Regions from separate parts of the Lactobacillus sp. A27 genome, predicted to be linked through region 1. Evidence: predicted binding sites of a transcription regulator. Region 1 holds the regulator's gene; the other holds the start of a gene.
The links. Region 1 encodes Rex, which represses fermentation and respiration genes when NADH is low (regulators of the CRP and FNR family bind a similar motif). Its sites were predicted from a motif close to TTGTGAANTANTTCACAA; they were not measured.

Region 1 (21,122 bases):
TCATGTGATTGATAGTAAAAATGGCTAGCAAAATGCTTTAAACTATTTTCATCAACCTCATCGTGAGTTTCATGAACAGCATCACTAACTTGTTCACGTAAATATTCGTGTGACCAAGGTCTACGAGCTGTTCCAATTACGGCAAAATTATCATGAATTAAGCCTTGTTGATACAAATTAAACAAAGCTGGGTAAAGCTTACGGTGAGCTAAATCACCACTACCACCAAAAATAATCATAACTACAGGAATATTTTTCATAATACTATCCTTTTCTTTAATTTGCTTTTTTAAATCATTTCTATTTTACAACAAGCTTTTTCATGGCAAAACAAAAAGCGTCTGAATTGACGCTTTTGCTATTATTAATTATTTGTCTTCTTTAGTTTCATCTGAAGAAGCATCAGTGCTCTTATTATCTTCTTTAGCAGGTGCATCTTCAGTCTTATCTGCTGCAGGAGCATCATTTTCTTCAACTGGTGCTGCAGCAAGAATAACGCGGCGAACGGCCATTCTTTCGAAAGTTAAGTAAATACCGTCTGCATCTACTACGATAGTCTTGTCACTGTTGATCTTATCAACTTTAGCGTGCAAACCATCAACTAAAACAACGCCGTCACCCTTCTTCAACTTATCCATCATTTGCAATCTTTGTTGTTGTTGCTTCTTTTGCGGACGAATCATACCAAAGTAAGTAAAACCGATCAAAACGATAAATAAGACGATCATCATCATGTTGCTGCCACCAGCAGCGCCAGCATTTGCTAAAAATAAAGTATTCAAATCTTTCACCTCATAAAATTATTGTCTAGATATTATGTCTATTATACAGAAAATAATATTATTTATCACCTGGAACAGGAAAACCTAATTGCAAATATGCCTTGTCTGTCACCATTCGCCCACGTGGTGTAAGCAAAATAAATCCATGCTGCAACAAATAAGGCTCATAGAGTGATTCAATTGTTTCCATATCTTCACCTACATTAGCAGCCAAGGTTCTAATACCAACCGGTCCACCATTGTAGCCTTCAATCATTGTCCGTAACAAACGACGGTCAGTCTGATCTAATCCCTCGTCATCCACTTGAAGCTGCTTCAGTGCACCTTCAGTTGTGGCAAGAGAAATTGTCTTTTCACCTTTAACTTCCGCAAAATCACGAACACGTTTCAAAAGACGGTTAGCTACACGCGGCGTTCCTCGAGACCTTCGGGCTAATTCATGAGCCGCCTCAGGTGCAATTGAAGTATGGAAAACATCACTTGATCGTTGGACAATCTTTTCTAGTTCATCAATTGTGTAATACTGCATGTGTTCAACGATACCAAATCGATCTCGGAGTGGTGCAGATAATTGACCAGCCAAGGTTGTTGCCCCAATCAAAGTAAATGGTGGCAACGGCACGTGAACAGCATGTGTAGTCTGCCCTTCACCAATTACGATATCAATATAGTAGTCTTCCATTGCTGAATACAAAACTTCTTCAACAGGCTTAGCAAGACGATGAATTTCATCAATAAAAAGCACATCCCCTGGATCAAGATCTGAAAGTAGTGCTACTAAATCCCCCGCTTTTTCAATCGCAGGACCACTTGTACTCTTTAAATGCACGCCAAGTTCATTTGCAATTACAAAAGCTAAAGTTGTCTTACCTAAACCTGGTGGTCCATAAAGCAAGACATGATCTAAAGCCTCATCACGCTGTTTTGCGGCTTTAATATAAATGGACATTTCTTTTTTAACACGCTTTTGACCTAAATATTGATCCAAAGTTTGGGGTCTTAAAGACAATTCCATTTGCTCTTCTTCAGAATTTTCTACTTCACCTGAAGTTACTGCATCTTCATTTTCTGCCACCAGTTTCACTTCCTCACTTATATCAATATTTACTATTATAGCAAGATCTACTTCTTAAGCAGTAATGCTAAACCTTTTTTAATGTATTGATCGGCTGTATCTGCATTAACTTCTTCAAGCTTAGGAGTAATGCGGTCGACTTCTTTTTGAGTATAACCTAAAGCAATTAATGCTAACAAAGCATCATTCAATGCTGGCGAGATATTTCCTTGTTCTTCATCTTGACGATCAAGTCGAGCAACATAATCGCCTAGCTTGCCCTTCAAATCAAGCACAATCTGAGACGCCGTCTTTTTGCCGACACCAGGAAAACGAGTTAAATATTTTACTTCTCCCTGTTCAATTGCTTCGGCTAAAGAGTTGGCATCTTCAGCTGCCATGATTGCTAAGGCACTCTTAGGACCAATCCCACTAACGCTTAAGAGTTTAAGAAAGAGCCCCTTATCATCTTCACTTTGAAAACCATAAAGAGTAATTCCTGTATCTCTTACAATTTGTTCAATAAAGATCTTAGCTTTATCTCCCTTTTGGTAAGCAAAAGGAGTTGGGCTATATACTTTATAACCTACGCCATTTACATCGACTACGATATAACTTGGTGTAATAACTGTAACTATTCCTTCAAAATATTCGTACATTTATTATTCATCCTTCTTGAACATTTTTCTTAACTCGTTCTGACTTATCCGCACTAAAATTAACTGACCATCTGCATCATGATAAGGATCGGACGTTTTACGCAGATCCGCAATAATTTGTGCACCTTCTGCAGCGGATAAATTGATTTTACCTTTAACATTGCGTTTAGCTTCTAACGCTGCTACTCGCTTAAATAAATTTTGTGATTTACCCTTATCAAGATTCAAATAATTATCCAAAATTTCACGGATGGATTCTTCGACATGCTCATGAATCCATGTAGGATACGAACGCACAATAAAACTATTTTGACCAAATTCATCTAAATAAATGCCTAGTTGCTTAATTTGATCAATTTTATCTTTAATTTGCAAAAAATCCAAATTACCAAATTCCAACACAATCGGTGTCAGCAAACCTTGCTGCACTATTTTTTTAGAAGTAATAGTTTGATAGATTTGTTCAAATTGAAGACGGCGTCTGGCGGCCACTTGATCAATCAAATATAAGTCACCATCATTTTCAGCCAGTATATACGTATCCATTTTTCCAACATAAGCAAGGCGCGGCAAATTATTGGCTAAAGTTTCATCCCCCGTCGAAATAACTTCTTGATCTACCTTTTTATTGCTAAACGGCATCAATTTTTGTTGCAAGGCAACATTCTCATCCCAGGTTTTAGTAATGATATATTGATCATCCTCACGTGGGATATTGATATCCACATAGTTATGCGCAGTTTCTTTTTTAGGCTCCTCAACTTTTTTGGCTTCTTGTTTTACTAAAAACTCTGGCTTCTCAGCTTCTTCATGAACTTCCGGCGTCTTACGCGTTGTATTGACAACGTCTTGATTGAGGTTGAACTCTAATTGATCAACTAAAGTTTCACGTTTATTTTCTAAATTGGCAAAACCGCTACTTTGTTCAGCTTTATCTAGTAAAGCATCGCTAATGGCACCAGTGATCAGACGACTAAGTTCTTTTTCTTTAGATAAACGTACCTCTTGCTTAGTGGGATGGACGTTCACATCTACTAATAATGGATCAACATGAATAGCGATCACAACAATAGGATAATGACGCGCCGTTAATTTTGAACCGTAGCCATCCATAATGGCATTATTCAATTGAAAATTCTTGATATAACGGCCATTCAATAAGATCGAGATAAAGTTGCGCGTAGAACGAGTTAATTCCGGCTTGGACATTAATCCTGTAATCTTAAAATCACTGTCTTTTGCTTCAAAACTTTCCATTTTTTCAGCAATATGACGGCCATATACATTAGCGATCGTCTGTTTTAAATTGCCATTGCCAGTTGTTCTGAGTAAAACTTTACCCGTATTTGACAAGGTAAACGAAACTTGCGGATAACCTAAAGATAAACGGTTAATAATATCCACAATTTTCATAATTTCAGTCCGTGGACTACGTAAATACTTTAATCGCGCAGGCGTGTTAAAGAATAGGTCTCGAACTGTAATTTTAGTTCCTTTTTGTGACGCTGCATCTTCTTGGCCTTTTTTACTGCCGCCACTAAATTCTGCCTTAATCCCAATCGCATTTTCTGTGGCTGTCACAATTTCGACATGACTAACAGCGGAAATTGAAGCTAAAGCTTCACCACGAAATCCTAAAGTAGAAACCTTGAACAAATCATGCTCATTGTTAATCTTGCTTGTGGCATGCCTAGTAAATGCTAAATCTACTTGATCACGTGCAATTCCAGTTCCATTATCTTGGACTACAATTTGCTTTAATCCGGCATCAATAAAATCGACTCTAATTCTCGTTGCACCAGCATCAAGTGAATTTTCCACAAGTTCTTTAACTACACTAGCCGGACGCTCTATTACTTCACCCGCTGCAATCTGATTAGTTAAATTTTCAGATAGCTCGTGAATTTTAGCCATTACTTATCATCCTTCAAGTCCTTTTGCCAATCAGCTACCATTTGCATGATTTGCAATGGTGTCTTATCAGCTAAATAAAGATTAGAAATATCATCAAGCACATCTTGTTCCGCATCGGTCATCGGACTATTTTCACTGTCATTATCTTCAATTTCATCAGAATCCGTTGCTGGTTGGGCAAATAAATCAAGTTGCTGACTAACTGGTGCCAGTTCACTCCCCTGTGCTTCTAAGCGCTTCAATAATTTAGTTGCTTCACGTAAAACGGCACGTGGCAAGCCAGCAAGCTGTGCAACGTGGATACCATAACTTTGATCAGCAGGACCTGGCAAGATTTTATGTAAGAAAATCAACTTACCATTTTCTTCGGTCGCCCCAACGTGAATATTTTTTAAATGATCGAGTGTTTCATCAAGGCTGGTTAATTCATGATAGTGCGTAGCAAAAAGTGCCTTGGCACCAACTTTATCATGCAAGTATTTAACAATAGCACCCGCTAAGGCCATACCATCATAAGTAGCCGTACCACGTCCAATTTCGTCAAATAAAACTAGACTGCGCTTCGTAGCATATTGCAAAGCATCGTTTGCCTCGCTCATTTCCACCATGAAAGTACTTTGACCAGAAATCAAATCATCAGCTGCACCAATACGAGTAAAAATTTGATCAAAGATAGGTAAAGCTGCACTATCAGCAGGGACAAATGAACCAACTTGCGCCATAATGGCAATTAACGCCATCTGCCGCATATAAGTACTCTTACCTGACATGTTTGGTCCAGTAATCAAAAAGATATTTGTAGCAGAATCCATCTTCACATCATTAGGAATATATGAACCTGCAGTCATTACTTTTTCCACAACCGGGTGACGACCATTAACGACGTCAATATCTTGACTATCAGTGTGGAAAGATGGGCGACAATAATTGTTTTGTTCAGCAACTGTAGCGAAGCCACAATAAACATCTAAGGCAGCTAATTGATTACCCAATTTTTGCAAAGCAGGAATGTACTTCTTGACTTCATCACGCAATTGAACAAATAAATCATATTCAAGATCAGTTGAACGAGTCTGCGCCTCTAAAATTAAATTTTCATGCTCTTTCAACTCTGGAGTAATGTAGCGTTCTGCATTAGTTAAAGTTTGCTTACGAGTATAGCGATCAAGAGGCACCTTACTCTTGTTACCATTAGATACTTGAATATAGTAGCCAAAGACCTTATTGAAACCGACTTTCAAGTTGTCAATGCCTGTCTTTTGACGTTCATCAGTTTCCATCTGAACAAGCCACTTTTTACCATTGTTCATGGCATCCCGATAGCGATCGAGTTGTTTATCCACACCATCTCTAATTAATCCACCGTCTGTGGTTAAAAGTGGTGGATCTTTTACTAGAGTAGTAGAAATTAATTCAGCAACACCCTTTAAAGGATCAATTTTTTTGGCGAAATCTGTCAAAACATCACTGTCAGATTGATTAAGTGCATCAAGAATAACCGACACTGCTTGCAAAGAACGCGACAATTGCAATAATTCACGGGCATTAACATTGCCAAAGGCAATTCGTCCTGTTAAACGTTCTAGGTCATATACACCTTTTAAGGCATCAATCACATTTTCTCGGGTAAAATAGCCATCAAGTAATGCTTGAACCATTTCTTCACGATGATTAATGATATCCACATTTAACAATGGACGGGCCAACCATTGCTTGAGTAGACGACCTCCCATGGCGGTATGGGTCTTGTCTAATATCCAGAAGAGTGACCCCATCTTTTTACCGGTCTTAGCTGATGCCACTAATTCCAAATTGTTTTGTACAGTATGTGACATCTGCAAATACTGATTTACTTCATAGCTCTTAGCAATTTGTAAGTGAGCTAAGCTTCGCTTTTGCGTTGAAAGCAAGTAACCGACTAATTGACGTGTTGCCTCTTTTTCGGCTGTATTGGTCAAATTCTGTTCAACATACGAAATTTCCGCATGCTCGCCTTCAATTGGTGTAGGTGCTGAAACCGTAATATTTGCCTTGTGCATAAAGTCCTTGTTTTGTTCAGTTAATGGGCCGTTATACACAACTTCTCTTGTTCTCAAAGACAAAAGTTCATTAGAAACTGCGGCAAAGCTCTTCAAATGAGTAGAATAAATTTCACCGGTGGATAAATCACTGTAAGCTAAACCGAAGCCACTTTTAGTAGTAACTACAGAAGTTAAATAATTAGAATCCTTGGCATCATTAGGTCCTTCATTCATCATGGTACCCGGAGTTACTAGTTGAATGATGCCTCGCTTCACCATGCCTTTAGCTTTTTTAGGATCTTCAAGTTGTTCACAAAGAGCTACTTTATACCCTTTTTCAACCAAAGTATTCACATAAGTATCCACAGCCATGTGCGGAACGCCAGCCATTGGAATAGGGTTCTTGGTCTTATTTGAGCGATGTGTCAAAGTTAATTCTAGAATCTGTGCCCCTTTAACCGCATCATCTTCAAACAATTCATAAAAATCTCCGACGCGATAAAAAAGAAAGGCGTCAGGATATTGCTTCTTTATTTCATAATATTGCTCCATCATAGGAGTTGTTTTCTCAGCCATTTACGTCCCTTTCCTATTTTCATCTAGAGTGAGTTACTGTTAAGTATTATACGCTATAAAGGAAGAGAAAAGAAAAACTTCGAAGCTGAACTTTTTTCAACTTCGAAGTTTTTAATATTTATTTGTTTTTTGAAATAGAGTGAGAGTGTTGTGCTAAAAAGCTACAATTACATACCCATTCCTGGTGCGCCTGCAGGGTTACCTGCTGGTTGTACTGGCTTTGGTTCAGGAATTTCTGCAACAACAGCTTCAGTAGTAAGAAGAAGAGCAGCAATTGAAGCAGCATTTTGTAAAGCAGTACGAGTTACCTTGGTTGGGTCGATAATACCAGCGTCAACCATGTTTTCCCACTTATCAGTAGCAGCATTGTAACCAATTTCGTTTTCTTGGTGTTCAAGCTTGTCTAAGATTACTGAACCATCTTTACCAGCGTTTTCAGCAATTTGACGAACTGGTGCGCTCAAAGCTCTAAGAACAATGTTGATACCTGTTTGTTCATCAGTGGTTTCACCCTTAACTTCACGAACAGCCTTTTCAACATTTACTAAAGCTGTACCACCACCAGCAACGTAACCTTCGTCAACGGCAGCACGAGTTGAGTTCAAAGCGTCTTCAATTCTGTAACGACGTTCCTTAAGTTCAGTTTCAGTAGCAGCACCAACGTGGATAACAGCTACACCACCAGTAAGTTTTGCAAGACGTTCTTGTAACTTCTTCTTGTCGAAGTCTGAAGTTGAGTCTTCGATTTGCTTTCTGATAGTGTCAACACGTTCGTCAATAGCATCCTTTGAACCAGCACCGTCAACAATAGTAGTTGAGTCCTTGGTTACAGTGATACGACGAGCTTGACCTAATTGATCAATCTTGGTGTCCTTAAGTTCAAGACCAAGATCTTCAGTGATAACAGTACCACCAGTTAATGCAGCGATATCTTGTAATTGTGCCTTACGACGGTCACCAAAGCCAGGAGCCTTAACAGCAACAACGTTGAAAGTACCACGAATCTTGTTCAAAACAAGAGTTGGAAGAGCTTCACCAGTTACGTCGTCAGCAATGATCAATAATGACTTACCTTGTTGAACGATTTCTTGAAGTAATGGCAAGATGTCTTGGATGTTTGAAATCTTCTTGTCAGTGATCAAGATGTAAGGATTATCAAGGTCTGCTTCCATCTTGTCGTTGTCAGTTACCATGTATTGTGATAAGTAACCACGATCAAATTGCATACCTTCAACTACTGAAAGTTCAGTATTAATACCACGTGAGTCTTCAATAGTGATAACACCATCGTGACCAACCTTTTCCATAGCGTCAGCAATCAAAGCACCGACTTCTTTAGAAGCTGATGAAACAGCAGCAACGTTAGCGATTTGGTCCTTTGATTCAACCTTGTGGCTGATCTTGTGAAGTTCATCAACAGCAGCCTTAGTAGCTTTTTCGATACCGCGACGAATGCCAACTGGGTTAGCACCAGCAGTAACGTTCTTCATACCTTCACGTACGATAGCTTGAGTTAAAACAGTAGCAGTAGTAGTACCGTCACCAGCGATGTCGTTAGTCTTTTGAGCTGCTTCAGCAACTAACTTAGCACCCATGTTTTCGTAGTGGTCTTTTAATTCGATTGACTTAGCAATAGTAACACCATCGTTAGTGATGTCTGGGTTACCATAGCTTTGTTCCAAAACAACGTTTCTACCCTTAGGACCAATAGTAGTCTTAACAGTATCAGCTAACTTATCAACACCCTTTAAAAGTGAACGTCTTGCGTTTTCTGAGAATTTAATATCTTTTGCCATAGGTTATCTATGCTCCTTAATCTCGTATTTTAATTTCTAATAATTGCGTCAATTATTTTGCAATTGCTAAAATGTCTTTTTCGTGAAGAACTAAGTACTTTTCACCTTCGTATTCAACGTTGGTGCCTGAATATCTATCGTAGAGAACTACGTCGCCTTTCTTAACTGACATAGGAATTTTTTCACCGTTTGATGCGTAAGCACCTTCACCTACGGCTACAACTTCACCTTCAGTTGGCTTCTTCTTAGCGTTAGATGCTAAAACAATACCACCAACAGTCTTTTCTTCTTCATCTTTAACTTTTACGATCACGCGATCACCGATTGGTTGTAACACGTTTAGTCCCCCTTATAATTAGTTTTCTTTTTTAAAATTTTGATATCTTTATCAGTGATTAGCACTCTTATTTCTTAAGTGCTAACTTACAAATATGATAATAACCTGTTTTATTAAAAAAAGCAAGAAAAAATTAGCACTTTTTATAAAAGAGTGCTAATTTTATTTTTAATTAAAAACTACAGTTAGTAAACCTTCAATAATGCCAGAGGTTAATCCCATCGCATAATATTGCTTATATGCATCCCAAAAGCTATTACATTCCCCTTTATCTTTACCATCAACGAAATAATATTTACCATTTTTCTTATTTCTAATGGTTTTAAGCAAAGCATAAAAGATTGCCAAAAATGCCATCAAAACAAAAAGAATAATCGGAAAGAAATAGCCAATAATATTTTGAAAATTATATGCCATCCCTGCTGCAATTACGATTAGCAAGTAAATTACGGCAACCAGTGGATTGCAAATTAAACGTGGTGGCTTCACTTTCATGGATAATAAGATTGAAAAAAGCAGTGGCAAAATCAGAATAATTAATAAGGTCAGTGCATACACATTGTTAATATCTTTTACTTGGTTAGCAAAAGCATGATCTATCTTGCCCCAAAACATGCATAATAGACCAACTACCCAATAAACAGCAGTCATGATCCAAGTGATTTTTAGTGTTTCATTTTTCTTCTTTTTCATTCTCATCATCTCCCCTTTAATTAGCCAAAATTATAGCATGTTGTTAAGGTGTAACACTACTAATAATCAAAATTTAATCAACTCACATCTTTACTCTATTTCAGCATAAAAATCCAATTAGTTGGAATCTTTTGGTCAAATCAGCAAAAGAATTAAGTTAATTAGATTCTTGTTTTAAATAGACATACTAAAAAGCCCGCATATGCGAGCTTTTTGTCTTGTTCGTCTTCCTTTACAAACTAACTTTCGATATAATTACTTTCGCAGAAAGTTTTATGAGCAGTGGTTGTTTTACCTACTGGAGGTGAGGCCTATGGTCAATAAACTAGAGAAAGGGTTCAACCATGTCGGTTTACGATTGCATTTCTTTGATGCTTTTGTTTGGGATGTTTGTGTTGGCGTTGCTGACCTACATCGATCATCACGACAAAAAATAAAAACGCCGCTCAATTTGATAACTTTGGAAGAGTTATTGAGCAACGTTTCTGACGTCTAAATAATATCGACCACCGCTCTTAAAGCGGGCTGCAAAGGAGATCATTGTGTCTCCTTTTTCTTTACTTAAATTATAGCATATTTTACTAGTTACTATTATCAATTCCACCTAATCTAGCATATTTATAAATGACCGCAGAATTTTTATGTACAAAATCCTCAAAAGAAGCAATTTGCTCATTGCTAAACCACTCATTATAAAGCCACTTATAACTAGGAAGTGTAATTCTAGCTTCTCTAAACCCATTTTCTATTGGCTGTTCGAAATTAATTAAAACAGTATTATCTGGTTTAATTTCCGAATGAGTAACTATTGTTTCATCAGGCAATTCAATGTATGGATATAGCATTTCCTCACCTTTTCCTGTAAGTAAAACCATTATTTTTCTCCTTTCATTTTACCTATCCAACTATTAATTACGCAAAAAAGACACCAAGAAATGATCTTTCTTAGTGTCTTCTTTATTTTATCTATCGTTCTAACTTTTTTGTTTTCTAGAGAAGAGTAAATTAATGATTAATTATGAGCTGTCACAGCGATCAACTTATCACCGTGCTTGTCGCTAGCGTCAGTAATGCGTTGAACATTTGCGTAGTTAGCAGTGTTAGTGATGACTACCATAACAGTAGTGTCGTAGCCTGCCTTCTTCACAGCATCAAGGTCAACTGTACCAAGCTTATCGCCCTTTTCAACTCTTTGACCTTGTTTTACAAAGCTTTCGAAGTGTTCACCCTTAAGGTTTACAGTATCAAGACCGATGTGGATTAAAACTTCAGCACCATCATCTGACTTAATACCATATGCGTGCTTAGTTTCATAAGCAATAGTTACAGTACCAGTAACTGGTGAGTAAATTGTGCCATCACTAGGGATAACAGCGGCACCGTCACCCATCAACTTAGCTGAGAATACTTGATCATTAACCTTAGTTAAGCTTTCTGGAGTACCGTCAACTGGTGAAGCAATAACTTCATCCTTTAATGATAATTGTTCTTTTGAAACTTTTTCTGCTTTTTGATTTTCTTCAGCTTGAGTAGTTGCGTCATTTACTGGTACGTCTTGACTTGCAACTTCTTCCTTCAAGTGACCCTTACCGTAAACATAAGTAAGAATGAATGCAACTGCAAAACTGATTGCTACAGAAACAATCCACATTGGAATAGTCTTTGGATAAATTGAAAGGAATCCAAGGAAACCAGCTGAACCAAGGGCAGCTGCAGTTACGTGCATTGCACCAGCAAATGCGGCAGCAACACCTGAACCGATCAAAGCACAGAAGAATGGGAACTTGTACTTCAAGTTAACACCGAAAAGTGCTGGTTCAGTAATACCAAGAAGTGCTGAAACACCTGATGAACTTGCTAAACCCTTCATCTTTTCGTTCTTAGTTAAGAAGTAAACTGCGAAAGTTGCGGCACCTTGAGCAACGTTAGCCATACATGCGGTAACAAAGATAAAGTCACCAGAACTTGCTGGATTCTTAGCAAAGGCTGCCAAAAGTTGAGTTTCAACAGCTGGGAAACTTTGGTGAAGGCCAGTAGTAACAATTGCTGAATAAGTCAAACCAAAGACACCCATACCAAAGGCACCAGTAGTGTTGTAAAGCCATACGATTGCATTAGTAATAGCGTCTGAGATACCCTTGAAGACTGGTCCAATAATTACAAAAGTAAGGAAACCAGTAATCATAATTGAAAGAAGTGGTGTAAAGGTAAAGTCAACTGCAGACGGAAGCCATTTGTGGAATCTCTTTTCCAAAATTGATAATACCCAAACTGATACTAAGACAGGAATAACTTGGTATTGGTAGTTAGTTTGTGCAACATGTAAACCAAAGATATCCCAAAACTTAGTAGCACCACCCAAGTTAGGTGTGGTCATAATCATACCGATTGCAGCACCCAAGAATTGGTTAGCTCCAAACCTTTTAGCCGCCGACATACCTACCAGAATTGGCATAAAGATAAATGGAGCAGCTGACATGACTTGGATCATGTTAGAAAGGCCGGCAATATTAGGTGCCATTTGAACAACTGACTTAGAACCAAATAGTCCTGGTGAAGTCAAGAAGTTGTTCAAAGCCATCAACAAACCACCAGCAACTAAGGCTGGAATGATTGGAACAAAGATGTCAGACAAAAGTTTAATGAAATCCATTACTGGATTCTTCTTTTTACCTTCTGCAGCAACCTTCTTCAAATCATCGGTTGATAATTCTTTCAAGCCAGTGATCTTAATGAATTCATCATAAACATCATTAACATCTCCTGGCCCAATAATTACTTGATATTGACCATTGGTCTTAAAAGTACCTTTAACATCTGAATCATTATCCAATGCCTTTTGGTCAACCTTTGAATCATCTTTTAAAACTAAACGCAAACGAGTAGCACAGTGTGCACCAGCAATAATATTATCGCGGCCCACATCTTTAATTACTCGTTCAGCCACCTTTTTGTGGTCCATATTTGTTTCCTCCTATGTAAACGCTTTATTTTTAATTCACTAACTATGATAACGCATTCATGAAATATGTCAATCGTTTGACAGAAATTTCTTTATTTATTTTACAGACTTATGACTTAATAAGCCAATTTTGCTGATATAAAATATGATAAACGTTTGACACATTTTTTATTATCTACTAAAATACAAATGAAAGATAACGCTTACACGGAGGCAAAATTATGGAATGGACAAGAGAAAAACGTTATTTACCTTATAGTAAATGGGATGCAGAGACCTTACTTGACTTACAAGCAGAGGCCGCAAATTCCGCTTATCAAATGCATTACCATTTACACCCTATTTCAGGTTTAGTTAATGATCCAAATGGATTTTCTTATTTTAATGGTGAATATCACCTGTTTTATCAATCATATCCGTTTGGTTCTGTTCACGGTTTAAAATCATGGGTCCACTTCAAGTCTCAAGACTTAGTTCACTGGATCAATCTCGGCTTAGCTGTTAAGCCTGACAGCATGGCAGATTCACACGGTGCCTACTCAGGTTCTGCTCGTGAAATCGACGGCAAATTATTCTTAATGTACACAGGTAATCACCGTGATGAAAACTGGGTTCGCACTCCTTACCAAATTGGTGCTTGGATGGATAAAGATGGTGTCGTCAAAGACAAAACTGTTTTATTCAAGAATCCTGATCACATCACTGAACATTTCCGCGATCCTCAAATTCTTAAGGAAAATGACACTTACTATGCGATTTTAGGTGCACAAGACAAAGCTGAAAAACACGGTCATATTGATGTTTGGAAATCTAAGGATCTTAAGAATTGGGAAGAATTAGGCTTCTTAAACTTATCAGATCACGATTTAGGCTACATGATTGAATGTCCTAACATTGTTCGCGTCGGCGGTAAAGTCGTAGTCATTTTCTGCCCTCAAGGTTTAGATAAAAAGATTGCAGACTATGATGATATTTACCCTAACATGTATGTGATTGCCGATGACATTGATTTTGAAAATCACCGTTTAATCAACCCAGGTCCTTTACACAACCTCGACGAAGGCTTCGATGTTTATGCTACACAAGCATTTAACGCCCCTGATGGTACTGCATACGAAGTTAGCTGGGTTGGTTTGCCTGATACCACTTACCCAACCGATGATGAAAATTGGGCTAACTGCTTAAGCCAAGTTAAGAAGTTGAGTATTCATGATGGCAAACTAATTCAAGAACCAGTTGAAACTATCAAGTCATTACGCAGAAATGAAGAAAAAGTTAGTGGTAAGACAATAAAAGAAAATACTACCGGCCAATATGAATTAAAGTTAAATATTTCAGCTAACCAAACTGGCACTTTGCGCCTTGCTGCTAACGATGATTTAAGCGAAAGCTTGCAAATCAAGTTTGATACCAACGATGGAAAATTAACTTTGGATCGTGCTCAGGCTGGGAAGAAAGTAGCAGTTGATTATGGCACCACTAGATCTACTAGCTTTACTCCACACGAAGACTTAAAACTTGATATTTTTGTCGATCACTCATTAGTAGAAATTTTCGTTAACGGTGGCGAACATGTTCTAACTGGCAGATTTTTCACTGATCCAGTTAACCAACGAATTAAATTTGATCAAGATACAAATTATCAAGGAACTTTCTACAATATGGAAATGATCCTTTAATAAGGTGATATTATGGCAGTAAAATTGACAGATGTTGCACAAAAAGCTGGTGTTTCAGTAACAACTGTCTCTCGAGTAATTAATAATCATGGCTATTTAAGCGATAAAACCAAACATAAAGTTTTCACAGCTATGAAAGAATTAAATTATCAACCTAATTCCCTTGCTCGATCACTTCAAGGCAAAAAAATGAAATTAATTGGATTGATTTTCCCAGAAATAACCAATCCATTTTTTGCGGAACTAATACAAGATATCGAAAGCATTTTATTTGAAAAGGGATATAAGATAATCCTTTGTAATGCTCAAAGAGATAAAGAAAAAGAACGTGCCTACCTAAAAATGCTCTTAGCCAACCAGGTTGATGGTATTATTGCCGGAGCTCATAATTTAGGAATCGAAGAATATCAAGAATTAGGATTGCCGATTGTTTCTTTTGATCGTAAATTATCCGAAAATGTACCTATTGTCAGTTGTGATAATTATCAAGGAATCAAATTAGCAGTACATGATTTAATTCAAAGTGGTTGTCATAAAATTTTCTTTTTAGGAAATAAACAATTAAAAGGTAACCCCACAGACCAAAGATTAAAGGCCTATTTAAACGAAGCAGAAAATTTAAATTTTACTCCCCACATTCGTTCAGTAGCATTTTCTGATTCTACATTATTGAAAAATATAACTATTCACGAAATGCTGCAAAATGATCATCCTGATGGTGTTGTTTGCACAGATGATTTAACCGCAATCTTAGTTTTACAAGAAGCACGAAAGTTAGGATTAAAAGTACCTGAAGATTTAAAAGTAATTGGCTTTGATGGTACTAAACAAATTCAAACTTACCATTCTGAATTATCAACAATTGCTCAACCCATCAATGATATAGCCATTTTGTTAGTTAAACTTTTGCTTCAAAGAATTAGTGATCCTAATAAAGAACTTAACAAAAAGCATTACATCTTACCTGTTAAATTAATTAAAAGTTTAACAACCGCATGAAAATAAGGCTTGGAGATTTCCAAGCCTTATTTTTTAGACATATTCTATTTTGATATCACTCATGCTCGAACGACCTTGAATAATTAAAGTTGGTCCACCACCGTTAGACGTACCATCAATTTCAAAATCACCTGACATGAAAGTAGATGCCATGTTGCTTTCTACCTGCCATGATAATGGTAAATAGATCGTCAAATCTGTCATTGTTATATTGACATTCATTGTCACTGTTTCATTTGCTGCCTGAGCATCATCTAAGTATAAGTTAACATCACTCATTTTAGCATTCACATCAATTGTCTCTAGTGCTTTAGAATGAATATAACGAGAAGTGTCTGACATAGTTTGATCAACTACTACATGAGAACCTTGTTCTTTGCTTACTGTATCAGTAAAGATATGATCTGTAAGATTTTCTCTTTTGTCCCTAAAGTTTTTAATTTTCTTATTTGCATAAACCACCGTATGAAATCGATTGCGAAAAATAATCCCCAATCCAATTGAAATTAGGACTGCTGCAAGTAAAATAGTCCACGGTACTAACCGAGTAATATGTAGTGGTTCAGCGAAAATCATTAAAATGAACGCAACGGAAAAGACACTCTCAGTGATCCGCCGATTAATTAATCCATCTAATAAACTGATTGCAAAAATCACTGTCCCAATCGCAGCCCAGAACCCTAGTCTGTAAGTCCAAATCCCCATTTGGTTTAAAACTACAAACAATGCACAGGCAATAAAGAAGAGGCCCCAAAAAGCTCGTCCCAATTTACCTCTCATTGAAAATTCCTTCTTTCTTCTAAACGATTACGCAAATCACGATAATAATGCCGCGATACATAGACCGTTTTATATGATTCTTCAAATTTAATCTGACAGTTAGAAATCGAACGTGTAATGGCATATATTTTATCCAAATTCAAAATAGTAGATTTAGCTACTCGCATAAAATTGCCGCCCAATATATCTTCTAACTCATACAATTTGTATTTAACTTGATAAGCATTTTTCGTCGTATGAGCCATGACGATCTTACTGTCAGTTTCAAAGAAAAGGATGTCGCTTAAATTCAAATAATAAGAAACATCATCTTTGATAGCTTCGATCTGCTCAAGATTAGGCGTTTGTTTCTGCAAGGCATGATACAATTGTTCAATTTCTGGCGTTAATTCCGAAGCATTAATAACTATTTCTGTCTCCTTTTGATTAGGATCAATATTTAATTTTACCTTCAAGCTTCATCCCTCCCTTCGACTTAACTATATTAAACTAAGAATCTTGCGTGAAAACTAGCTATTTAGACTAAGTGGTCAATTTTCATGACTAAGAGGTAAAAAAAGACTACCTTTCATTTAGAAAAGTAGTCTTTTAAGATTATAATTCATCGTTCTTTTGCTTTTCAGAATCTAAAAAGTAAATCAATGTTTGCAATTCTGTTGCCAAATCTACATTTTGCACTCTTACACTTGCAGGAGCAGATAATCTAATCGGTGTAAAGTTCATAATTCCCTTAACTCCCGCATCTACCATTTCATCAGTAGTCTTTTGGGCAGCGGTTGAAGGAACAGTTAAAATAGCAATTGAAATTTGTTGATCACTTAATTGCTGCTTTAAATCTTTCATATCGTAAACAGGAACGCCGCTTAGAATACGACCTGTAATTTTTTTATTAATATCAAAAGCACAAGAAATTCTAATATTGTTGCTTCGCTTAAAATTGTAATTAAGTAACGCTCTTCCCAAGTTACCAACACCAACTAAAGCAACGTTTGTCAATGTATCTTGATTTAAAATCTTTTTGAAAAAGCTCAGCAAATTCTTTACATCATAACCATATCCGCGCTTACCTAAAGCACCAAAATATGAGAAATCTCTTCTAATCGAAGCACTGTCAACTTGAACTGCCTCAGATAGTTCAGTGGAAGAAACCTTATCCTTGCCTTCTTCATTTAAAATGATCAAATAACGATAATATAAAGGTAGTCTTTTTGCTGTTGCTTTTGGAATTTTTATTCTATCCATAATAGAAGCCCCCAACTGTATTTCATGTTTGTGAATGCACAATCAAGCATATCTATCATACCTGTTAACATGGTGTTTGTCCAAATATATTTTTCACAAAGATTATTTTTCACATGTATTTAGTATTCGATCACTTTCTACCATATGGTAGAATAATGGTTAGGTGAAAAATTATGATTATTGCACAAGGACACGATTTAGAACAACAATTTGGTGCCAACACTTTATTTAAAAATGTTACTTTTTCAATCGATTCTAATGCCCGAATCGGTTTAGTTGGTCCCAACGGGGTCGGTAAAACTACCCTATTAAAAATTATGACAGGCGAGCAAGAACCAACTCACGGTGAATTCACTGTTAACAAGGGCATTGATGTAGGTTACATTGCTCAGGAAAATGCATTAAACGAAGACAAGACCATTTGGGATGAAATGGAATCTGTTTTTGCACCCTTAATAAAGGAAGCAAAAAGTTTAACTCACATGCAAGAACAAATTGCGGAACATCCCCAAGACCAGGAACTGCTTAAGCAATATGACCAAAAGCAATTTGCTTTTGAACAAAAAGGCGGTTATACCTACCAATCAGATATTAAGAGTATCCTGAATGGTTTCAAGTTTCCAGAAAATACTTGGCAAAAGAAGATTGGCAGCCTTTCTGGCGGTGAAAAGACTAGATTAGCTTTCGTAAAGTTGCTTCTGCGTAAGCCCGCATTGCTTTTGCTAGACGAACCTACCAACTACCTTGACTTGGATACGCTTGATTGGTTGGAAGGCTTTTTGAAGAACTATAGCGGTGCAATTTTGGTTGTATCCCACGACCAGTACTTCTTAGATCATTTGGCAACTCAAATCTTCGAATTGCAATTTGGTAAATTAACTCCATTTAAGGGTAATTATTCTGCTTACGTAATGCAGCGTGAACAACGTGATAAAGATCAAGAGGCAGCATATGAAAAGCAACAGGCCGAGATCAAAAAAGACGAAGAATTTATTCAAAAGAATTTAGTAAGAGCTACTACTACCAAACGTGCTCAGAGTCGTCGTAAAAAGCTTGAAAAAATCGAACGAATCAAGCCACCAAAGCATAAGAACAAGGTTCGAATTCACTTTAATAGCGAGCGCCCTTCTGGTAAGGAAGTTTTAATTCTTAACGATTTAACTATTGGCTATCCAGACAAAACAATGGTTAGTGATATTTCCTTCCAAATTAATAAAGGTGATCGTGTAGCTATTATTGGACCAAATGGTATCGGTAAATCTACATTACTTAAAACCATTATGAAACAATTGCAGCCTAAAGGTGGTTCCATTAAATACGGCGCATCTTTAGACATCGGGTATTATGATCAGGAATTGCAAAGACTTGATCCTTCTAAGACCGTTTTGGACACTGTTTGGGATCGTCATAAGACAATGCCAGAACGTGATGTTCGTTCAATCTTGGCCAGTTTTCTTTTTACTGCTAAAGATATTGATAAAACTGTCGGACAACTATCCGGTGGTCAAAAAGCCAGATTAACTTTAACAGTTCTTTCTCTTGAACACGATAACTTCTTGTTGATGGACGAACCTACCAACCACTTGGATATTGAAGCAAAAGAAGTGCTTGAAAAAGCACTAAAAGACTTCGATGGCACTTTGCTCTTCGTTTCTCACGACCGTTACTTCATTAATCAATTAGCTAATAAAATTGTTTCTGTTAGAAATAGTCACGCCAAGATATATAATGGTAATTATTCTTACTATCTTGATGAAAAAGCAAAGCAAGAAATAGCTGCCTCACCTTCAACAGAAGTTCAACCTACTAAACAAGTCAGCCAGCAAAAGCTTTCTTACCAAGAACAAAAACAGCGTGATTCACAAAAGAGAAAATTGCAGCGCGCAATTGACAAAGCTGAACAAAAGATTGAAGAATTAGAAGAACAAGAACAAAGTATTCAAAATGAAATGGCAAATCCTGATATTGCTTCCAATTTTGATAAGCTTGGACCACTTCAAGAGCAATTATCTGATGTTCAAAAACAGCTAGATGATGCAAATAACGCTTGGGAAAAGGCAATCGAAGAAATGGATAATTTTGAATAACATATCTAAAGACTTCCACAATATGTGGTAGTCTTTTTTGTGTTTATGGCTATATTAAGTAACGGATTTTATTATTCAATATCCTTATACGCGTGGTGTTAGTTGAATCGTTCTAGGCAATAAGCTAAGTTATAGGTTAATATCGCAATCTCTAATCGACTTTGAAAGCCTATCAGACTGCGAGCTTGATTGTTCTCCGCATTGTAATAGGTCAACAGCGAAAAGTCGCTTTCAATCGTTCTACGAATCGCCATTAATTGATGATCGTTGTGCTCCTTTGCTCCTGCCATGTTCTTACGATACGGCGTCCAAAGCTCATAGCTCATTTGTTTCAGCTGCTGATGCAGCTCTTTGCCTAAATAGCCATCATCGCTGACAATGGCATGAACTTTGAAGCCATAGTAATAGACTTTCTTGGTCGCCTTGTAGCCGATATTGGCATAGCCACGAAAAATTCTGACGCGATAGTTGCGAATCGGCTGACAGACAGGCACCGGAAATCTATCGATGATTAGGAATTGACCGCTTAGATCGACTTTTCGGTTCATTTTTTGCCGTATCAGACAGATCAATTACAGCAGTTGACGTGAACGACGATTGAAACGCGAATGGGATAGACAGTCGAAGACTTCGCAAAATCTTCTCTGGGATTCGATGCCCGATTTAGCTTGCCAAATAAGCAAAGCTAAAAGCAGACTGTCGGAAATCTTGGCTTGCTTTAGATTTCGACGATTCGAGAATTTAGCCGGAGCATACAAACGATACCAATGGCAACAGATGATAACTAAATCTTTGAAACTAACCTGTAAATGGTGACTAAAACGATTAAGATTAAGGAAGTTCAATCAGATCAGACTCTTTTCTTTTTAAATTTATAATTCAAGTCTAGTCCGATTGGACTTTTTTATTAACTAAAACGATTTAACTAGCACCACGCGTATATGTAGTCCAACCCGTGTAGTCTGGAAAAGCCGAAATTTTATACTCTTTTTGGTAAAAAATATTCATGAAAAGCTACACATATCAAGCTCTCTAGCCATTTAAAAAATGTAGTCTCTCAAAGTGCTATTCTAATATAAAATAAAAGTCTGAAAATGGTGGAAAACTTACACTGCCTTTAATCATTTTACCAATCAAAAACCAGGCACTACCGCTATTGATAGTACCCGGTCTTTCTCATATAGCCCCATTATTTTTTCTGAAGCAAAAATAGCTACACATAGACAGTGCAGCTATTTCACAAATTATTTTGGTATCCCTATTCGCAATCATCTGCAGGGATGCTTTTTCAATATTCAAATTTTACCTAAACCGTCTAGTCCTCTTTCTTTTTCTTCTCACTAAATCCAAACAAGCTTGCTAGCGACAAAGTCAATAATCCTAAGATACCTAGTTTATTGCCCTTTTCACCCGTCTGTGGTAAAGTTTCAGCTTTCTTTTCGCCTTTATTGTTAACAACCGTCGTACTAGTGCTATTAACTACAGCTTTAGGATTACTCTGCTTTGAAGCATCCTTTGTAGCTAATTGAACCTTAGTTCCA
Region 2 (7,518 bases), on a different contig from region 1:
GGAACCGGCTTACCAGCCTTAGTCTGAGTTGAAGTAAATGAAGCAGCCAAAACATTTTGGTAATTTGTATGATTATTATCTGGAATAAAGAAATCTATTGCCATTCCACTAGGAATTGGACTGTTTGGATCTACTTTAATAATATCGTTTAAAGCATTTTGCAATACTTCATCGCTAACATTTCTGTCAAGATTATCATTAGGTATCCCTAAATCAAGTATACCTGAATCAGTATAGTACCAAATGGCACGCTGGGTAATCCGGTACAATTCATCATCTGTTAAGCCATATTTCTTTTGAACATTATCTGGATTTGATGCAAAACCATTCCAAATAATAGTTTTAATAGCCTTTAAGCTATCTTCATCTTTTGACTCACGTGGTGTACCCATGAATTGATTAACTGGAGAGCCATCTGTGATGCTTCTTTTATCATAGGAAACACCTTTGTCATCATCAGGATCATCACGATCAGGATAATGTTTTTGAGCATTGAAACAATATCCTAAGTCCTTTCGACCATTTTGACCATAGATATAAATTTCTTCTTTTCCAGAATCGATGTAAATCTTATTACCTGTCTTACCTGTACCAGCTCCTACAGTAGTACCAATAGTAGTAATATTTTCATCAGCAACCGTAAATGGCTTTGCTTTTGCTACATCATATCCTTTAGGAGCCGATACTTCTTTAATTGTATATTCTCCTTTAGGCAGATTGAACACACTTGCCTCACCAGTAGTAGTAAAGTCTTGTACTAGCTTGCCATTCTCCCAAATTTGAAGATGAGCACCGGCCAATTGTTTCTGGGTATCAGAAGCGATTTTATTAATCGTTACAGTGGCCGTCTGATTTGATTGAGTAGTAGAATTATCTTCAGAATTAGTTCTTTTACTTGGAGTAGCTTCTTCTGAATCAGATTTCGAATCTTTCGAATTGGGGTTTCCTTCACCTTTATTAAACTGCTGTGTCTGCCCGTTTAAAGTAGACCCCTTTTCTGCAGCATGAGTAATATTTGCAGATAAACTTACTAGCAATAGTAAACTAGTCAAAATCATCATAAATGCTAATAAAACAGCATTTTTTCTAGTTTGCATATTGCCGCCTCCTTTCACAAATTAAAAATTGAATTAGCTTACCTAAATTTCAGTTTCAATAATAACACTCATTATTTAATAAATCCACTAATATTTTAAAAAATTGTGTAATAAATAAAAAAACTCAGATCATATAAATGATCTGAGCCAAATTGTCGAACAAAATCAGCGTTTGTTGCAGAACTTGAACGCGCAGCGTCATTATGAATGTGAAGCGCGGTAATTAATCAGTGAAATCACAGGACAAAAAATCCCCAAGAGTACAGAAATTAGATTGCCATTTTACACGGATTACGGCCACAACATCAAAATAGGTGAACGCGTCTTTATTAACTCCAATGTGATGATGGTTGACTTAGGTGGCATCACCATTGAAGACGATGTTTTAATTGGACCAGGTGCATATCTTCTTTCCGTTAACCACGGCTTAAAACCTAAGCAGAGAAAAGAACTCGAATTAAAGCCAGTACTTATCAAGAAAAATGTCTGGATCGGTGCCAGGGCTACCATTTGTCCAGGCGTAATTGTGGGTGAAAATGCTGTAATAGCTGCTGGAGCAGTGGTTACTAAGGATGTGCCGAAAAACACAGTAGTTGCTGGCGTACCTGCAAAAATTATCAAAAAATAGACGAATAAAAAAACGCAACATTGTCGCGTCTTTTTTTAAGCTTCTTTTTTGTCACCCCATAGTTTGGAGATTAAGTACAAGATGATGAAAGTAACGATAGCTGAAATCATTGGGATGCGGTAGCTTGGTAAAATCAAAAGTAAGATGATCATCAATACGAAGAACAATAGAATCAAATAATCAACGTAAGGGAAGCCAGGCATTTTGAAGTCATTTAACTTATTTTCAGGTGTTTTTCTTCTGTAAGCAATGTGAGTCAAAACCATTAAGCACCAGATGATCAAGAACATACTTGTTGAAGTAGATGAAATAAAGTTAAAGGCTTGATCGCCGATAATCAAGGTAATCAGTGGTGCGCAGGCCATAAATAATGCTGACAAAATTAAAGCATTTTGTGGCAACTGCCGTCTGGATAGGTGACCAAAAGTTTGATTCCACTTGCCTTTGCCGTGGAAAGTAACTGAGAACAAAAGTCGTCCCGCACTGTATAAAAAACTATTGGTAGATGAAACCGCCGCAGAAATTACAACGAAGTTAATGATTAAACTCGCATTTCTAATTCCCGTAGCTCCAAGTGCTTGAACAAATGGACTGGAGTTAGTTGCTACTTTTGACCAAGGGATCACTAGTAAAATACCTAAGATTGCCATTACATAAAACAAAATGATACGAACAGGTAACTGATTAATTGCTCGCTTTAAGGTAGTTTTAGGATTTTGGGCTTCCGCAGCAGTTAAACCAATAAGTTCAACTCCAATAAAACTAAAGATAACCATTTGGAAACCTTGCAAAAATCCTTTAGTACCTCTAGCAAAGAAACCACCGTGATCATCTAAGTTGGCAAAGGCAACAGGACCAAATGATGTTTTACCACCAGTGATTAATAGATAAGCGATCAATAAAACAAAAGCAACTACTGTCACGATTTTGATAATGGCAAAACTGAATTCCAAATTACCAAAAACACGAGCTGAAATTAGATTGATGATCAACAAAATGGCAATTGTAATTAATCCTGGAATCCATGGTTTTAAATTGGGAAACCAATATTCAAAATAAATTCCTAAGGCAGTTGTTTCTGCCATTCCTAAAGTGATCCAACTAATCCAATAAAGATATCCGGTAATAAATCCGATATTTTTACCGAGATATTGTTCGATAAAATCAATGTAAGTGTGTTTATGAAGGTCAGACATAATCATTTCGCCTAAGGCTCGCATAAGCAAGAATAGGAAAATACCTACAATGATATAGATCAAGATAACGCTAGGCCCGGCCCTATGAATACTGTCACCGACACCTAGAAAAAGACCGGTTCCGATTGTTCCTCCCAAAGCAATTAATTGAATGTGAGCATTGCTTAGGGTTCTTTTATATCCAGAACTAGTCTCTGATTTTTTCTCACTCATATATTTCCCCCATATTCTCAGTTTTCTCACATGTACTTAATATTTTATCATTTTTGCAATCGAGCACCAGTGATTATAGGAAAGCTTTTAAAAAATTCAGAAGAATAATATAAATTAATATGTTTGTTAATTCACAAACTAGTAAAAACAGCAACCGCTTTCATTAGTCTGAGAGTAAATTATAGAGTGATTTTTTATGCTTGTTCACTAGTGAATTACGGAAATTATGGCGTTTACTTTTAAATTTATTGTGCTATAGTTGACATTGTAAATTAGTTCACAAGAATTAGTAGATCTTAGAGGTAATAAAATAATGGCTAAGACACAACCAAAAGAGACTCAAACAGAGGAAGAGAAGAAAAAGCAAATTTACGACATGGTTGATAATTTAGTAAAAAGATCACATGTTGCATTAGACCAAATGGCTAACTTCACACAAGAACAAGTTGATAAGATCTGTGAAGCAGTTGCTACTGCAGGTGAACAAAATGCTTACCCACTAGCTAAGATGGCTGTTGAAGAAACTAAGCGTGGTGTAGTAGAAGACAAAACTACTAAGAACATGTACGCTAGTGAAAATATTTGGAATAGTTTACGTCACGAAAAGACTGTTGGCGTAATTGAGGAAGACAAGGAATTAGGTTTAACCAAGATTGCTGAACCTAAAGGTGTTATTGCCGGTGTTACTCCAGTAACTAACCCAACTTCAACTGTTATCTTCAAAGCTATGCTTGCTTTAAAGACTAGAAATACTATTATTTTCGGCTTCCACCCACAAGCTCAAAAGTGTTGTGTAGAAACTGGTAAGATCATTCAAGCTGCAGCCGTTGCTGCGGGTGCTCCAAAAGATGCAATTCAATGGATTGAAGAACCAAGTTTGGATGCTACTACTGATTTAATGAATAACCCAGGTGTTCAAACCATTTTAGCTACAGGTGGTCCTGGTATGGTTAAGGCCGCATATTCATCAGGTAAGCCAGCCATCGGTGTTGGTCCTGGTAACGGCCCATCCTACATTGAAAAGACTGCTAATATTGACCGTGCCGTTTACGACATTGTTTTGTCAAAGAACTTCGATAACGGTATGGTTTGTGCCTCTGAAAACTCAGTTGTTGTAGATGATGAAATCTACGACCGAGTTAAGGAAGAATTCAAGAAGTGGAGCTGCTACTTCTTGAGCAAAGAAGAAATTAAGAAGTTTGAAGAACACTTCATCGATCCAAGACGTGGTACTGTTGCAGGTCCTGTAGCTGGTAAGTCAGCTTATGAAATTGCTAAGCTCTGCGGCGTTGATGTACCAAAGGAGACCAAGGTTATTGTTGCTGAATACAAGGGCGTTGGTAGAAAATTCCCACTTTCAGCTGAAAAGCTTTCACCAGTCTTCACTTTATACCGTGCTAAAGATCATGATGATGCTTTCAGAATTTGTTCAGAATTGCTTGATTACGGTGGTCGTGGTCACACTGCTGGACTTCACTCAAGTGATCAAAAAGTAATCAAAGAATTCTCAATGAAGATGGATGCATGCCGTATCTTGGTTAACTCACCAGCTGCTTTTGGTGGTATCGGTGACCTTTACAACAATATGTTGCCATCACTTACCTTGGGTACTGGTTCATATGGTGCCAACACCTTCTCACACAACATTGGTGCTCGCGATTTGCTTAACATTAAAACTGTTGCCAAGCGTCGTGACAACATGCAATGGGTAAAGGTTCCTTCTAAGACCTACTTCGAACACAACGCAGCTAACTACTTACGTCACATGCCAAACGTTAACCGTTTCTTCATCGTTACTGATGAAGGCGTAGCTGACCAAGGCTTTGCCGATGAAATTACCGACATTATCTCTAAGCGTCGTGGTCAAAAAGAATACGAAGTCTTCAAGGCCGTAACGCTTGATCCAAGCACCGACGTCATTAAAGATGGGGTTCACAGAATGAACATCTTTAAACCAGACGTTGTCATCGCCATCGGTGGTGGTTCAGTCATGGACGCTGCTAAGGTAATGCGTTTATTCTACGAAAATCCAGAAATGAAGTTTGAAGAAGCTTATCAAAAGTTTTTGGATATCAGAAAAAGAGTAGTTCGCTTCCCAAAGATTAACGGCGTTCAACTTGTATGTATTCCAACCACTTCAGGTACTGGTTCAGAAGTTTCACCAATCGCTGTCATTAGCGATGCTAAGACTGGTATTAAGCACACCCTTTGTGACTATGCTTTGACCCCAGATGTTTCTATTGTTGATGACCAATTCGTACAAAAATTGCCCAAACGCTTGATTGCTTGGTCAGGCTTTGAAGCTTTAGGTCACGCAATCGAAAGTTACGTTTCAACTATGGCTACTGACTTTACTCGTGGTTGGTCACTTGAAGCTATTAAGATCATCTTCGCTAACTTGAAGAAGTCATATGATGGTGATCTTGATGCTCGCAAGAAGATGCACGATGCAGCTACTATTGCTGGTATGGCATACTCAAACGCATTCCTTGGCTTGGAACACTCAATTGCCCACACTGTTGGTTCAACCTTTGATATTCCAAGTGGTGTCAGCGATGCTATTGCTTTACCACAAGTTATCCGCTTCAATGCTAAGCGTCCAGAAAAGCTTGCTATGTGGCCTCATTACTCAGTTTACCGTGCTGACAAGGATTACGCAGAAATTGCTAGAGCTATCGGTTTGACCGGTTCAAGCGATGCTGAATTGATTGAAGAATTAGTTCAAAAGATTATCGATTTAGCTCAATCAGTTGGTATCAAGATGGCATACAAGGATTACGGTGTTGATGAAAATGAATTCAATAAGAAGGTTGACCAATTAGCTGTTGAAGCTTACGGCGACCAAAATACTGTAACTAACCCAGTTGCTCCATTAATTAGTCAAATTGCTCAATTGATAAGAGACAGCTTTGAAGGTAAGGATATTAAGACTAAGTAATTTAAATTTACACATACAAAATGGCGATCAGTATATTAAAACTGACCGCTGTTTTTTTGCTCTAAAATCGATTATACCAATTTCGATAATAATCACTTGACCGCTTTGGCAAAAAAGAATATTATTGCAACTGTAACAATGAAATCAAACTAGTCCACTGTCAGAAAGTGAACTAGACCAAAGGAGAAAAATTTATGTGTGGAATTGTTGGGGTTGTTGGTAAACCAGCAAGAGAAATTATTTTAAGCGGATTAACAAATTTGGAATACCGTGGCTATGATTCAGCTGGTATTTACTTGAATGATTTAAATGGAAATGAATATTTGACTAAGGCTGTTGGCCGTATTTCAAACTTAAAAGAAAAGTTGACTCCAGATGAACAAGGTTTGGTAGGTATTGGTCATACCCGTTGGGCTACTCACGGTAAGCCAACTGTTGACAATGCTCACCCTCACTTTGATGAAACTAAGCGTTTCTACTTGGTTCACAACGGTGTGATTGAAAACTTCGCTGAATTGAAGGGAAAGTACTTACAAGGCGTACACTTCCACTCAGATACTGATACTGAAGTGGTTGTACAATTAATCGGTAAGATTGCACGCGACAAGAATTTGGATGGCTTTTCAGCATTTAAGGAGGCTTTGAAGCTTGTTAAGGGTTCATACGCATTCTTGCTTGTTGATAATACTGAACCAGATCATGTCTTTATCGCTAAGAACAAGTCACCAATGATGCTTGGTATCGGTGATGGTTTTAACATCATTGCTTCAGATGCTATTTCAGTAATGGACCAAACTAAGACTTTCGTTGATTTGCACGATGGGGATGTTGGTGACATTACTAAGGATTCTTACACTATTGAAACTGTTGATGGTAAAAAAGTTGACCGTGAACCTCACGTTTTGAACATTGATCCAAACGCAGCTTCAAAGGGTGCTTACGAATTCTACATGCTTAAGGAAATTGATGAACAACCTGGCGTAATGCGTCACATGTCACAAAACTACCTTGATGAAAATGGTGAACCAAAGGTTGATCAAGATATTCTTGATGCTATTTCTAAGGCAGACCGTTTATACATCTTTGCTGCCGGTACTAGTTACCATGCAGGCTTAGTTGGTAAGACTCTCTTTGAACATTACACTGGTATTCCAACCGAAGTTGGTTTGGCTTCAGAAGCTGGCTACCACTTCCCAATGATGAGCAAGCACCCATTCTTCATCTTCTTGACTCAATCAGGTGAAACTGCTGACTCACGTGTTGTTTTGAAGGAAGTTAACAAGCGTGGCATTCCAAGCTTAACTATGACTAACGTAGAAGGTTCAACTCTTTCTCGTGAAGCTACTTACACAATGCTCTTGGGTGCTGGCCCTGAAATTGCCGTTGCTTCAACTAAGGCTTACACCGCTCAGATTGCTTTACAAGCTGTTCTTGCTAAGGCTCTTG

Region 2: adhE (bifunctional acetaldehyde-CoA/alcohol dehydrogenase) is a predicted target of Rex. The motif match lies at 3,400-3,417, and genes of this name have one in related genera.

What each region holds. Positions count from the first base shown of each region.
Region 1 is NZ_JAEHNT010000052.1:949-22,070, reverse strand. It holds gene zwf (glucose-6-phosphate dehydrogenase) at 1-260, opposite strand, end outside; gene yajC (preprotein translocase subunit YajC) at 369-782, opposite strand; gene ruvB (Holliday junction branch migration DNA helicase RuvB) at 841-1,857, opposite strand; gene ruvA (Holliday junction branch migration protein RuvA) at 1,905-2,495, opposite strand; gene mutL (DNA mismatch repair endonuclease MutL) at 2,499-4,409, opposite strand; gene mutS (DNA mismatch repair protein MutS) at 4,409-6,985, opposite strand; gene groL (chaperonin GroEL) at 7,174-8,802, opposite strand; gene groES (co-chaperone GroES) at 8,855-9,139, opposite strand; gene JEM49_RS07340 (hypothetical protein) at 9,308-9,841, opposite strand; gene JEM49_RS10805 (hypothetical protein) at 10,146-10,328, shown strand; gene JEM49_RS07330 (hypothetical protein) at 10,414-10,707, opposite strand; gene JEM49_RS07325 (sucrose-specific PTS transporter subunit IIBC) at 10,845-12,794, opposite strand; gene JEM49_RS07320 (sucrose-6-phosphate hydrolase) at 13,016-14,473, shown strand; gene JEM49_RS07315 (LacI family DNA-binding transcriptional regulator) at 14,486-15,472, shown strand; gene JEM49_RS07310 (LiaF transmembrane domain-containing protein) at 15,506-16,252, opposite strand; gene JEM49_RS07305 (LytTR family DNA-binding domain-containing protein) at 16,249-16,707, opposite strand; gene JEM49_RS07300 (redox-sensing transcriptional repressor Rex) at 16,847-17,494, opposite strand; gene JEM49_RS07295 (ABC-F family ATP-binding cassette domain-containing protein) at 17,668-19,581, shown strand; partial or broken gene JEM49_RS07290 (transposase) at 19,680-20,426, opposite strand; partial or broken gene JEM49_RS07285 (mucin-binding protein) at 20,897-21,122, opposite strand, start outside.
Region 2 is NZ_JAEHNT010000109.1:115-7,632, forward strand. It holds partial or broken gene JEM49_RS09600 (thioester-forming surface-anchored protein) at 1-1,097, opposite strand, end outside; gene JEM49_RS09605 (DapH/DapD/GlmU-related protein) at 1,324-1,725, shown strand; gene JEM49_RS09610 (amino acid permease) at 1,761-3,134, opposite strand; gene adhE (bifunctional acetaldehyde-CoA/alcohol dehydrogenase) at 3,448-6,072, shown strand; gene glmS (glutamine--fructose-6-phosphate transaminase (isomerizing)) at 6,267-7,518, shown strand, end outside.